3 regions of the Alteromonas sp. KUL17 genome follow, and region 3 is predicted to be linked to each of the others. Evidence: predicted binding sites of a transcription regulator. Region 3 holds the regulator's gene; each other region holds the start of a gene.

Region 1 (4,812 bases), on a different contig from region 3:
AAAAACAACCTACAGGCTTAGCTGGCCTGCGACACCGCCTCTCTCGATTTTTGAACTAGCTCTTCCATATTGAGTGGCTTAGCAAGAAAACCGGTAACCTGAAGTTTACGCGCTTCTATCACTAACTCTTTGTTAGGGTCGGCAGTAATGAGTAAAAATGGAACGTCCAAACCCGAAGACTGACAGGTTTTTAGAAGACTTAGTCCATCATAATCCGGCATTACTTGGTCACTGATGATCAAGCTGATAGATTCTGCGGTTTGTTGCAGCAAAAAATCCCTTGCAAATTTACTACGTGTAAATGGATACACGGTGGCGTCTAACTGCGTTTCCAACGCGTCAGTAATAAGGTCAAGCGTGATAGGATCATCTTCAACTACTGCTACAGAAAACACTACCCTTCCCCTTTTTGTTAGGTCATTAGCCGTAAATATTACAGCGACTTAGCTCACGTGTTAAGGCATCAGTCTATTGTACCAATCCGCATAGATTAATGCTCGCTGGGTATTGATCTATGCGGACTGATTTTCCAAGCATAGAATCTCTGAACGCTTTTGACCACTAACCTTTGGTCGATATTTAAACTTTTTCTAACGTTTTAGTGATAATGCTAGAAAGCAGCTTTTTTGATAGGAAGTGACGGTGTGTAAGTTGAGACACGAGTTGAAACATTGCAGGCCAAACTCATCGGCAAAATGGAAAAAAATGCCAGCTGACGCTGGCATTTTCAAAATCAATGTAAGTCTTAGAAGCTATTAAGACTTAGGTGCACGTGATGCACGCTTACGCTCGTTTTCTGTAAGAAGCTTCTTACGAATACGGATAGATTCAGGCGTTACTTCTACTAGTTCGTCGTCATCGATGAACTCAAGCGCTTGCTCAAGTGACATTCTGATAGGCGGAACAAGTGTTTGCGCTTCATCAGTTCCTGATGCACGAACGTTAGTAAGCTGCTTACCTTTAAGGGCGTTTACAGTAAGGTCGTTGTCACGGCTGTGAATACCGATAACCATACCTTCGTACACTTCAACACCGTGACCGATGAATAGGCGACCGCGTTCTTGAAGGTTAAACAGGGCGTTAGTTAGTGCTTTACCGTTTGCGTTAGCGATTAGAACACCGTTCTTACGCTTACCAATGATACCGCCTTTGTACGGACCATAGTGATCGAACGTGTGATATAGCAAACCAGAACCCGACGTTAACGTCATGAATTCTGTTTGGAAACCAATTAGGCCACGGCTTGGAATGATAAAGTCGATACGAACACGACCTTTACCATCTGGAGACATGTCAGTCATTTCTGCTTTACGCAGACCAAGCTGTTCCATGATTGAACCCTGGTGCTGTTCTTCACAGTCAATAGTCAAGGTTTCGTATGGTTCTTGCGTTGCGCCGTCAACTTCTTTCAGAATTACTTCTGGACGAGACACTGCAAGCTCGTAACCTTCACGACGCATGTTTTCGATAAGAATACCTAGGTGAAGTTCACCACGACCAGATACGCGGAACTTGTCCGGATCAGGCATTTCTTCAACGCGCAGTGCAACGTTGTGTACTAGTTCGTCTTTAAGGCGCTCTAGAATGTTACGTGACGTTACATACTTACCTTCTTTACCTGCAAACGGCGAGGTGTTTACTTGGAACGTCATGGTTACTGTAGGCTCGTCAACCGTAAGTGGAGGAAGTGCTTCTACAGTGTTGATGTCACAAATGGTGTCAGAGATCTTAAGTTCGCCAAGACCTGTGATTGCAATGATGTCGCCCGCGTGAGCAGATTCAACTTCGTGACGAGCAAGGCCAAGGTAGCCGTAAACTAAGCCAACTTTGCCGTTGCGCTTTTTGCCATCAGCAGTAACAACCGTTACTTGTTGGTTTGGCTTAACAGAACCACGCTTAACACGACCTACGCCGATAACACCCACGTATGAGTTGTAGTCAAGCTGAGAGATCTGCATTTGGAATGCGCCGTCGATATCTGCATCAGGAGGAGAAACCTGGTCAACGATAGTTTGGAACAATGCCGTCATATCGTCTTCTTTAGTATCTGCATCTAGTGATGCCCAACCGTTTAGTGCTGAAGCGTAAACAACTTGGAAATCTAGCTGTTCGTCAGTTGCACCTAGGTTGTCGAATAGGTCGAAAACTTGGTCCATAACCCAATCAGGACGTGCGCCAGGCTTGTCGATTTTGTTGATAACAACGATTGGCTTAAGACCTTGAGCAAATGCCTTTTGCGTAACAAAACGCGTTTGTGGCATTGGGCCTTCCTGCGCATCTACAAGTAGAAGTACAGAGTCAGCCATCGACATTACACGCTCTACTTCACCACCGAAGTCAGCGTGTCCTGGAGTATCTACGATGTTGATACGGTAGTCATTCCAGTTAATCGCTGTGTTCTTAGCTAGGATGGTAATGCCACGTTCTTTCTCGATGTCGTTCGAGTCCATTACGCGCTCTTCTTGCTCGCCTCGAGATTCAAGGGTGCCAGACTGCTGTAACAGTTTGTCTACCAGGGTGGTTTTACCGTGGTCAACGTGGGCGATGATTGCGATGTTACGCAATTTATTAATATCAGTGGTATTCATGCTTATATAGAGCCTGTGTAAATCAACGTCTACTTCAATTCAGTGGAAAGGAGTATGCGTTAGATTTGTTGCAAAAAAATGCAGATAGAAAAATTTGCGCGGATTGTACAGAAAAACCTCGACGTTTGCGCATCTTTTTTTGATGGATTGGTGTTTTATTGCTTTTCAAACACTTGTTCAACAAATAACCAGTTATATTGCACCGAATTGATCATAATTGGTGGTCATCCGTTACAAAGTAAACTAGGCTCATTGACGTACAAATGAGCATAAAACACCATGATGGTGCATCACTGCACTAACATGGTGCATTTTAATTCAAAAGGAAGTGATGAATGCCTGTCTATGCCGCAGAAATCGGCACACATATAGATGGCATGATAATCGCTTTCACTTTTGCCACTGTTGGAGTGAAGCTGATCATTCCGCATTTTTACATTAAACCTGGAGGACACGATGTCAGTAGAAAAGGCATTAGAGCTGATTAAAGAAAGTGAAGCGAAGTTTGTAGATTTACGTTTTACCGATACAAAAGGTAAAGAACAACACGTATCTATCCCTGCGGGCCTAGTTGATGAAGAGTTTTTCGAAGAAGGTAAAATGTTCGACGGTTCTTCAATCGCTGGCTGGAAAGGTATTAACGAATCAGACATGGTTCTTCTTCCAGATGCTGACAGCTGTGTTGTTGACCCTTTCGCAGAAGAGACACAAGTAAACATCCGTTGTGACATCGTTGAGCCTTCAACAATGGAAGGTTATGAGCGTGACCCACGTTCAGTTGCTCGCCGCGCAGAAGAATTCCTAAAATCAACTGGCATCGGTGACACTGTATTCTTTGGTCCAGAGCCAGAGTTCTTCCTATTCGACGACGTTAAATTCCATACTGACATGGCGGGTTCTTTCTACAAGATTGACTCTTCTGAAGCAAAGTGGAACTCTGGCGAAGAGTTTGAAGGCGGCAACATGGCACACCGCCCTGGCGTTAAAGGCGGTTACTTCCCAGTACCACCAGTGGACTCTGCTCACGATATCCGTGCTGCAATGTGTCTAGTTATGGAAGAGATGGGCCTTGTTATCGAAGCGCACCACCACGAAGTTGCAACTGCTGGCCAAAACGAAATTGCTTGCCAATTCAATACGCTAGTTAAGAAAGCTGACGAAATTCAAGTTTACAAGTATGTTGTTCACAACGTTGCACACGCATACGGTCAAACAGCTACCTTTATGCCTAAGCCGCTTGTTGGCGATAATGGTTCTGGTATGCACTGTCACCAATCTATCTCTAAAGATGGCGTAAACATCTTTGCTGGTGACAAGTACGCAGGTCTTTCTGAGGAAGCACTTTACTACATTGGTGGTATCATCAAGCACGCGCGCGCAATCAACGCGTTTGCTAACGCTTCTACTAACTCATACAAGCGTCTAGTTCCTGGATTCGAAGCACCGGTAATGCTTGCATACTCTGCACGTAACCGTTCTGCATCTATTCGTATTCCTCACGTAACTAGCGATAAAGCACGTCGTATTGAAGTACGTTTTCCTGACCCAACAGCTAACCCATACCTAGCGTTCACTGCTATGCTTATGGCGGGTATCGACGGTATTAAGAACAAGATCCACCCTGGTGATTCAATGGATAAAGACTTGTACGACCTACCGCCAGAAGAAGCTGCTGAAATTCCAACAGTTGCAAGCTCGCTAGAAATGGCACTTGAAGCTCTTGATAACGACCGTGACTTCCTTAAAGCTGGTGGCGTTATGACTGACGACATGATTGATGCATACATCGATCTTAAGTCTGAAGAAGTAACGAAACTTAACATGACTACTCACCCTGTTGAGTTCGACATGTACTACAGCGTGTAATTTCGCACTGTATAGCAATTTATACTAAAGCCCGCTCTGCGGGCTTTTTTTATGCGTACGATTTATCTACTATGTTTTTATAGCTATGCTAATGAATACTCTTTCATGCTGTATCAACTGCGCACAGGGCTTTGCCCGCTTGCATCTGCATACAACTAGAAAGGTTATCCATAAGCCAAACATAGCAAGCTATATGAATTAGCCAGCTAGCCAAAACCACATTGATTAGGTAACGACACGTGCACTACATGACGCGACACATTTGCTTAATTTCGCTATTACTAAGTAGCGGCAATGGCTTACTGCCTGTGCAAGCGGAAATGCTGAGCCAAGAAAGTACCCAGCAAGAAGCACAAGA
Region 2 (4,812 bases), on a different contig from region 3:
CGCGCTCATTCAAGCCTCGCGCTGATGACGGCCATGAAGTCTCACTTGTTGACGGTCGCCGAGTGAAGCTTTCTATCACGCCATTAGAAAATGAGCCTGGGCAATTAATTGTTATTACCGACTTAACCGAAACGCGGCAACTGCAAGCACGCGTGAGTCATATGCAGCGCCTGTCTTCTCTCGGAAAAATGGTGGCATCCCTTGCTCACCAAATTCGTACGCCTCTTTCTGCGGCCATGCTCTATGCGTCTAATTTAACGCGCAAAGGCTTGGGACAAGAAGCACAAACTCAATTTGCAAACAAGCTAACTGACAGGCTTAAAGAGCTAGAGAGTCAGGTTAACGACATGCTGCTTTTCGCTAAGTCAGGGGAAGAACAAGTGGTCAGCCAAATTAGCTTGGGAGAGTTGTTTACTTCAATTGAAGGCAGTGCCCAAACCATGACGGCTCAAGCACAGCAAACGCTAACTTTTAGCGGCTTCGATAAAAACGTATCTATTACCGGTAATCTTACAGCGCTTCAAGGCGCGTTATTAAACCTTGTTCACAACGCGAGCCAAGTTACTCCGAAAGGGGAGTGCGTGCACGTAGAAACTGCAGTGTCTGATGAACGTTTGCATGTGGCCATTATAGATAAAGGTCCTGGCGTACCGGATAAACTCAAAAACAAAATTTTTGAACCGTTTTTCACAACTAAAACTCATGGCACGGGCCTTGGTCTTGCGGTTGTTAAATCCGTCGTAAACGCCCACAACGGTTTGCTTAGCGTATCAAATATGCCAGAAGGTGGGGCGTGCTTTAGTGTGTCTTTGCCGTGTGTGGTGAACGCTCAATCTTCACAAACATTGACTCATGTTGCGTAGGTCATAGGAGAGAATAATGTCTAAAACTACCATTTTAATTGTTGAAGATGACGCAGGATTACGCGAAGCACTCCTAGACACCCTTCTGTTAGGTAACTATGAGGTTGTTGCCGCTGACTGTGCTGAAGAAGCGTTAATGGTGCTGTCTTCGCGCTCCGTCGATTTAGTGGTAAGCGATATTCAAATGGGCGAAATGAGCGGTTTAACGCTACTTAAAAGTATCAAAACTAAGTACCCCAATATGCCGGTGCTATTGATGACAGCCTATGCCACTATTGATGATGCCGTGCAGGCAATGCGCGATGGCGCTACAGACTATCTATCAAAACCGTTTGCCCCAGAAGTACTGCTTAATTTAGTGGGACGCTACGCGCCGGCTCAAAAAATAGAGTCTCGCACGCCTATTGTTGCTGACCCTTCAAGCTTGAAGTTACTTGAGCTTTCTCGCAAAGTCGCGAAGTCCGACGCCACTGTGATGGTAATGGGACCAAGCGGTTCGGGTAAAGAAGTGCTGTCTCGCTATATTCACGATCAGTCGCCGCGAAGTGATGCGCCATTTGTCGCCATCAACTGTGCAGCCATACCAGAGAACATGCTAGAAGCGACCTTGTTTGGTTACGAAAAAGGTGCGTTCACTGGCGCAATCCAAGCTTGCCCGGGTAAATTTGAACAAGCCCAAGACGGTACGCTGTTACTTGATGAAATAACCGAGATGGATTTGGCGCTTCAAGCTAAACTGCTACGCGTGTTACAAGAGCGCGAAGTAGAGCGTCTTGGCGGACGTAAAACCGTTAAGCTCAACGTCCGTGTTATTGCTACAAGTAACCGAGATTTGAGAAAAGCAGTGGATGCGGGAGAGTTCAGAGAAGATTTGTACTACCGCTTAAATGTATTTCCTATCGAGTGGCGCCCGCTTTCGGAACGTCCGGGTGATATTGTCCCTCTTGCCGAACACTTGGTTCAGCGTCACGCTAGTTCTCAAGGGCTGGGTACTATCAGGTTAAGCGCAGCAGCACGCAATAAGCTGTCACAATACAGCTGGCCAGGGAACGTTCGCGAACTAGAAAACGTGGTTCAACGGGCGCTTATTTTATGTGAACACAATGAAATCGACGCCAGCGATTTAATGATTGACGAAGACATGACGGCACCTGTTGAAACACTGCAAGAGCATGTTGAAGAAAATAGGTTAGGGTCTGAGCTTCGTTACCAAGAACACCAAATTATCCTCGATACATTGGTGTCGTGTAACGGCAAGCGTAAAGATGTGGCAGAAAAGCTCGGCATTAGTCCAAGAACCCTTCGTTACAAATTAGCGCGCATGCGCGAAGACGGTATTGAAGTGCCCGCATAAGGTCGCTTTCTACACTTTCGGTTTCCTCGTCCTTATCCGTCGCCTCTGTAGTAAAGAAGGCGGCGGTTTTTTGTTGCTCACACTAAGTCAAACGCCATAAATTTGGCTAACCCTCTCTCTTTTAATGTATCCTGTTGATATATATAGCTTTTTAAAGTTGGCAAGCCCTTTGCTAAATCCCCTCTATACATAAGTTATACGCCGATGTTCAGGCGGTCTCGAAAAAGCACTAGGAGTGGTTATGGACGTTAAAGCCAATAGTTTGTATCAAGAAATGCAGAACATGATTGGGCAAACTCGTCTTCAAGTTAATGAGCCTCAACAGCAGCCGCTTAGTGAAGTTAATAGCTCGGCAAGTGATTTCTCGACCATGCTAAAGAATGCGGTAGATGGTGTAAACGGCATGCAGCTCGAATCTAAAGACGCGCAGCAGCGTTTTGAAATGGGCGACCCTAACTTAAGCCTAGCTCAAGTTATGCTGACGAAAGAAAAGGCAGGCATTGCTTTTGAAGCCACTGTTCAAGTGCGTAACAAAGTACTTGAAGCCTATAAAACAATAATGAATATGCCGGTGTAGGTGGAGTAGGTTATGGCTGAAGCTACAGGTACAAACCTTACGGTTCCTGATCAAAATCAAGCAGTGGACAATGAGCCAGAAAACAAATCTGGTTTTATGGACACTTTAGGTAGCGCAGATATGATGCGCCAAATGGCCCTTGTGGTTGTTTTGGTAATCTGCGTCGCCATCGCTATTTTTATTCTTATCTGGTCGCAAGAACCTGATTACCGTCCACTTGCGAAAATGGAAACCCAAGAGCTTATTGAAACCCTCGATTATATGGATGCAAACCAAATCGACTATAAGCTTGAAGGCAATATTGTTTACGTAAGAAGTGACGAATTCCAAAACATCCGTTTAGGCATGACACGCCAAGGGTTAACAAAGGCCTCTGATGCCGGTACCGATATCATTATGCAGGATATGGGGTTTGGTGTGAGCCAGCGTGTTGAGATGGAACGTCTAAAACACGCCCGCGAGCAACAAATCGCGGCTACCATCGAAGATATCGCGAGTATTCAAAAAGCCCGTGTCTTGTTAGCTATGCCTAAAGAGAACGTATTTGCGCGAAGAGAGAAGAAAGCGTCAGCAACCGTTGTGCTAACGGCTAAGCGCGGTGCCGTTATTGCAGGTGAAGAAGTTGATGCTGTTGTCGATATCGTGGCGTCTGCAGTGCAAAATATGGAGCCGTCTAAGGTAACCGTAACAGACAGCAATGGTCGTCTGCTTAACTCAGGCTCTCAAGATTCTATGAGTGCTCGTGCCAGAAAAGAATATGAAATTGAGCGCCAGCGTGAGCAAGAGTACTTAGAAAAAATTGACGCGATACTGATTCCAGTATTGGGCATAGGTAACTACACAGCACAGGCTGACGTTACCATGGACTTTACAGCTATGGAACAAACACAACGTAGCTACAACCCTGATTTACCTGCAGTTCGCAGTGAAATGATAATGGAAGAAAACAGCGTAGGTGGCGGTGTTGGCGGTATTCCTGGTGCACTGTCTAATCAACCTCCATTAGATTCTAACATTCCAGAAAATGCAGTGGGCGGCAGTCAACAAACTATGCCTGGGCGCACAGCAAAAGAGTCTACGCGCAACTACGAACTTGATACCACTATCAGTCATACCAAGAAACAGACAGGGGTTATTCGCAGATTAAGTGTATCTGTGGCGGTGGACTATACCCAAGTTGCGGGTGAAGACGGTGCGATGACGCCAACACCGCGTAAGCAAGAAGAGATTCTCAACATTCGTAGGCTTTTACAGGGCGGCATTGGCTTTGACGTAACCCGTGGTGATTCGTTAGAAGTTGTAAGCGTGCCCTTTACTCGGATGGACGCAGGGGAAATTGAAGACGCGCCTATTTGGGAGCAGCCCGGATTTCTACCAATTCTTAAGCTAGTTGTTGGTGGCTTGGTTATAATAGTGCTTATCATCTTCGTGATTCGTCCTATGCTACGTCGTCTTATTAATCCTGATGAGTCGAACGACGCCGATGAATTTGATGCAGACGAAGGCTTAGATTTAGGCGATGACACCATTAGCATGTTAACGTCTGACTTTGACGAAGGACAGGTAGGTTTTGCGCCAGATGGTTCACTCATGCTGCCTGACCTGCACAAAGATGAAGATGTACTTAAAGCCGTACGTGCCCTTGTGGCCAATGAACCTGAGTTATCAGCCCAAGTAGTGAAGGGCTGGTTAATGCAAGACGAGTAGTGAGATAAGATTATGGCTGAAGAACTTGCCAATGTTGACGAGCCGTCATACGACGTCAGTAAATTAGAAGGCGTAGAAAAAGCGGCCATCTTGCTGCTGAGTCTTTCTGAAGAAGACGCCGCCCAGATATTGAAACACTTAGAGCCCAAGCAAGTACAAAAGCTCGGTACTGAAATGGCAAAAGTGGACGATATGACGCAAACCAAAATTACGGCGGTTCATAAGCACTTTATCGAAGAAATTCAGAATTACAGTACCATTGGCTTCCAAAGCCAAGACTTTGTTAAACGTGCGCTCACAGCCGCGTTAGG
Region 3 (4,812 bases):
TATAGCGCAGAACCACGTCAATGGTCACATCGGGACGTAAAGTGATGGTGTCGGTGTTCATGATGAAACCAGCGGTTTCCTCACCGTAAGACAGCGCTTGCTCTGCGCGCACACGATCTTGTGCATCCATCGAATCTAGAATATCGGCCAATACTGGCTCGGGAAGGCTGCTTAGCGTCTCTGCTAAGTCATCGGTATCCATCTCTTCAAGTGCGTCAACCACATTAGCGGGAAGCATTTTTGTAATGATACCGTTTCGAACATCGTCAGACAGTTCTTCTAAAATGTCGCCGTGAAAGTCACCATCAATGAGCTCCCATAATTCGTCACGGGTTCTGCTAGGGCTAGATTCAAGAATGTGGGCGACGTCTGAAGGCGGTAATTCAAGCAGAAGCTTACGTACAGATACGAATTGACCGTTGGTCAACGCAGCGTTGAGTGCGCGTAACTGAGTTTGTACGTATTTAGAAACAAGCGCTTCTGCCATAAGGCGTTATTCCTACAAGCTAAAAGATGAACAATGCAGGCCATAGAGCCTAAGTGGGCGTAGAATATCGCAATTATGATGAGTCTGTCATGATAATTGCGTAGGTTTTGCGCAGGATTTTAAGATAACTGCGCTAAGTGTCGATTAATTGGTCAATGGATTGGGCAAGTAATACTATTCGTCTTCGTTAAATCTGCCCTCAATAAGCTCTTCAATAGCTGCAAGTGCATCAACAGCATCACTGCCGTCCACAATCACGTCTACCTGTTCACCTTGATGGCTTTCAAGCATCATTAATCCCAATACACTGCTTGCGTCTGCTTCTTTATCGCCTTTTTTTAAGATGATTTTAGCGTCGAATTGATTAGCCAATTTAACCAGTTGGGTCGCCGCTCTTGCATGCAACCCTAACTTATTGACGATAGTTAGCGTTTTTTGAATAGTCATTACTGATTCAGCTCTCTATGGCGAATTTGTACATCAGGGTGTATTTCACTGAAGGTTTTCGACAGGGTCTGTGCGATATAAACCGAACGGTGTTGGCCACCAGTACAGCCAATTGCTACGGTTACGTAACTTCTGTTATTGCGCTCTAAATGAGGCAGCCATGTCGTTATTAAATTCTGAATTTGCCAAATGAACTTGGTCACTACAGGCTGCGACCCCAAAAATACTTCTACTGGTGCGTCTAATCCGGTCAGGTGTTTAAGGTCGGGCTCCCAGTGGGGGTTAGGTAAAAAGCGGGCATCAAAAACGTAATCCGCATCTTTAGGAATACCGTGCTTAAAGCCAAAAGACTCAAACACAAGCACAAGGCGTGAGCTTTTCTTACCCAGGATACGCTCTCGAATTAACTCAGCCAGTTGGTGAATGGTAAGCTTATCTGTGTCTAAATATAAATCTGCGCGTTCAGCAATAGGAGCAAGTAGGGCAGACTCGGCTTTAATGGCTTCTGAAAGCGATTTATTAAGCTTGGCGAGAGGGTGAAGACGACGTGTTTCGCTAAAACGCTTAACCAGTACATCATCGCTCGCGTCAATGTAAACAATGGTCATCGACCACGAAGAAGGCAAGTAGTCTAAAATTTCTACCAAATCGTCAGGATTTTTAGGTAAGTTTCTCACATCGATACTTACCGCAACCTGATCGTACTCGTCAACAACTGTATGGGTTAAGGTGGGAAGTAAGTTTACCGGGATATTATCAACACAGTAATAACCTAAATCTTCCAATGCGCGAAGTGCGACAGACTTACCAGACCCCGAACGACCACTGATTATTATCAGCTTCACCTACTTTCTCCCTAATACTCTGGTTTTATCACATACGCGTTGTTGAATTAGGCGCCTACTAAACGGTTAATAGGCGCTTAATGTTTAACTTAATGCAGATAGAATATCGTCGCTTGTCGTTGCGCGACGTATTGCTTTAATCGTTTCTTTGTCGCTTAGTTTACCAGCCACGGTGGCCAGCGTTTGAAGGTGTCCTTCGGTCTGTTCCTCAGGAACGAGTAGCGCAAAAAAGATGTCTACGGGTTTCTCGTCAAGGGCGTCGAAGTCAATTGCTGGCGTGCTGGTTACAACAATGGCAATCACTTTCTCGAGGCCCGGCAGGCGTCCGTGGGGCAGGGCGATACCATTGCCAATGCCTGTACTACCCATACGCTCTCGAGCCATCAAACTGTTGAGTACCGTTGCCTGATCAATGTTCTCGTTTTGCTTGGCAGCGATATCAGCGATGATCTCAAGAATTCGCTTTTTACTATTACACTGAACCGCACACTCGGTGCGGTCCAGACTTACGATGGCTTGTATATCCATGCTTAATTAACTACTAATGTTTTTTCAGTTTTTCCTTATGCTTGATTACCTGCCGGTCGAGTTTATCAACCATGCTGTCAATCGCCGCATACATGTCGGTATTTTCTGAGGATGCGAATACTTCAGCGCCACTTAAATGAACGGTCGCTTCGGCTTTTTGATTTAATTTTTCAACGTTCAGGATGACATGCACATTAGAAATGTGATCAAAGTGACGTTCAAGTTTGCTGAACTTCGTATCGACATAATTACGCAAAGAGTCGGTGATTTCGACATGATGACCAGTAAGGTTGATTTGCATATTTCGTCTTCCTTATATTATTAAGCCCGATTAAATAAGGCTTTTGCGTTGGTTCGACGGCGGGATCGACAACGATTCCCGGTACTTTGCTATTGTTCGCCGGGCAACTTTAATGCCCTGTTCGGCCAACAATGAAGCAATCTTGCTATCACTTAGCGGCTTGCTAGGCTTTTCAGCGGCCACTAATTTCTTGATCAATGCACGAATCGCTGTAGATGAACATTCACCACCAGACTCTGTTGCAACGTGGCTTGAGAAAAAATACTTCAATTCGAAGATTCCACGTGGCGTATGCATGTACTTTTGCGTTGTCACTCGCGAAATAGTGGATTCGTGCATATCTACCATTTCTGCGACATCATTTAGCACCATTGGTTTCATCATTTCCGGGCCGTGCTCAAAAAAGCCCATTTGCTGCTGCACAATGCAGTTTGCAACCTTCATTAAGGTTTCGTTACGAGATTCAAGGCTCTTTATGAACCACTTAGCCTCTTGCATGTGTGAGCGGATGAATTGTGAATCGCTACTATTCTTGGCACGGCGACTCATTGCAGCGTATTGTTGATTTACGCTTAACTTAGGCAGACTGTCGGGGTTCAGCTCAACCACCCAACGGCCATTTTTCTTGGTTACTGAGACATCAGGAATAACGTACTCAGGCTCTTTAGTAACTAAAGCACTACCTGGGCGAGGATTCAAGGTTTGCAGTAAACGCATTGCCTCGCGTAGCTGATCTTCTTTCAATCGGCTTTTACGCATAAGCGTACGATAGTCTTTGCTGCTCAGTAAGTCAGAGTACTCTTCAATCAGTTGCTTTGCTTCAGCAAGCCAAGGTGTGTCTTCTGAAAATTGGCGCAATTGCACCATCAAACATTCTTGTGGAGAGCGTGAGCCAGAACCAATAGGGTCGAACATCTGAATGCGCTTTAGCACACATTCTATTTCGTCCATTTCAATCGGCTCTTCCATATCATCATCGTTAACCGCTTCTAAAATATCGTCAAGGGTAACGGTTAAATAACCTGACTCGTCAATAGAGTCGATGATTGCTGTAGCGATTGCGCGATCGGTATCCGAGAAATGGGTAAGGCGCATTTGCCAAAGAAGGTGCTCTTGAATATCTTCAGTAGTCTCACCTTGGAAGATTTGCTCGTCGTCATTGGATGGACCTGGAGCTGGCGAAGATGAAGCAGAGTAGTATTCGTCCCATGTGCTGTCGATTGGCAGCTCATCGGGAAGATCGTTTTTCTCAAGTGCATCGCCGGCTTCTAACGTGTCACTAGATGCAGAAGCAGTGGCCTCAGAGCCGCTGTCATCGTTGTCGATATTGTTCTTTTCTAGTTGCGGCTCGTCGTTACCTTCTTCAACTTCTAATAGCGGATTAGAATCGAGCGCTTCTTGGATCTCTTGTTGAAGATCAAGTGTAGAAAGCTGCAGCAGTTTAATGGCCTGCTGAAGCTGTGGTGTCATGGTAAGTTGTTGGCTAAATTTTAGCTGTAAAGATGGTTTCATCTACGTCTTATTTAAATGCTCTAAATTGAATATACCAGAGCGAAACTGAAAAATGACAATTCGGTTACATTAACTATAGCCTGAATTGTTCGCCTAGGTATACATCCCTTACTTTTTGATTACTTAAAACCTGTTCCGCCGTTCCTTGCGCAATAAGCTCGCCATGACTCACAATGTACGCCTTTTCACAAACATCCAATGTCTCTCGTACGTTATGGTCCGTGATAAGGATTCCAATCCCCCTATCGCGAAGATGTTGTATTATCTTCTTTATATCATTAACTGATATCGGATCAACACCAGCAAATGGTTCGTCTAACAAAATAAATTGCGGTTTTGCTGCCAGAGCGCGGGCAATCTCAACGCGACGGCGTTCGCCCCCTGACAAACTCATCCCCGTACTATTACGTATATGGTTAATATTAAATTCATCAAGTAGCGCATCTGCTTCTTCTTCTTGCTGTTGTGAATTTAAATCTTTACGGGTTTGCAAAATGGCCATGATATTTTCATGCACTGTGAGCTTTCTGAAAATAGAGGCTTCCTGCGGTAGGTAGCCTATTCCGCGGCGTGCACGCTCGTGCATGGGCTGATGAGTTAGCTCATTGTCGTCGATTTCAATCTTGCCTTTATCCAGATTCACTAAACCAACAATCATGTAGAATGTAGTGGTCTTACCAGCGCCATTTGGG

The links. The regulator sigma-54, encoded in region 3, starts transcription at its own class of promoters, with help from an activator protein. The targets are predictions, from matches to a motif close to GTTGGCACGNNNNTNGNNT.
Region 1: glnA (glutamate--ammonia ligase) is a predicted target of sigma-54. The motif match lies at 2,960-2,978, and genes of this name have one in related genera.
Region 2: fliE (flagellar hook-basal body complex protein FliE) is a predicted target of sigma-54. The motif match lies at 2,374-2,392, and genes of this name have one in related genera.

The regions. Positions count from the first base shown of each region.
Region 1 covers NZ_BJKJ01000011.1:135,330-140,141, reverse strand. The annotation lists gene KUL49_RS11750 (response regulator) at 18-395, opposite strand; gene typA (translational GTPase TypA) at 756-2,588, opposite strand; gene glnA (glutamate--ammonia ligase) at 3,045-4,454, shown strand; gene KUL49_RS11735 (hypothetical protein) at 4,694-4,812, shown strand, end outside.
Region 2 covers NZ_BJKJ01000010.1:64,639-69,450, forward strand. The annotation lists gene KUL49_RS10815 (PAS domain-containing sensor histidine kinase) at 1-863, shown strand, start outside; gene KUL49_RS10820 (sigma-54 dependent transcriptional regulator) at 880-2,217, shown strand; gene fliE (flagellar hook-basal body complex protein FliE) at 2,459-2,794, shown strand; gene fliF (flagellar basal-body MS-ring/collar protein FliF) at 2,807-4,501, shown strand; gene fliG (flagellar motor switch protein FliG) at 4,514-4,812, shown strand, end outside.
Region 3 covers NZ_BJKJ01000001.1:278,755-283,566, reverse strand. The annotation lists gene mgtE (magnesium transporter) at 1-487, opposite strand, end outside; gene KUL49_RS01170 (HPr family phosphocarrier protein) at 662-934, opposite strand; gene rapZ (RNase adapter RapZ) at 934-1,779, opposite strand; gene ptsN (PTS IIA-like nitrogen regulatory protein PtsN) at 1,864-2,307, opposite strand; gene hpf (ribosome hibernation promoting factor) at 2,321-2,608, opposite strand; gene KUL49_RS01150 (RNA polymerase factor sigma-54) at 2,639-4,120, opposite strand; gene lptB (LPS export ABC transporter ATP-binding protein) at 4,194-4,812, opposite strand, start outside.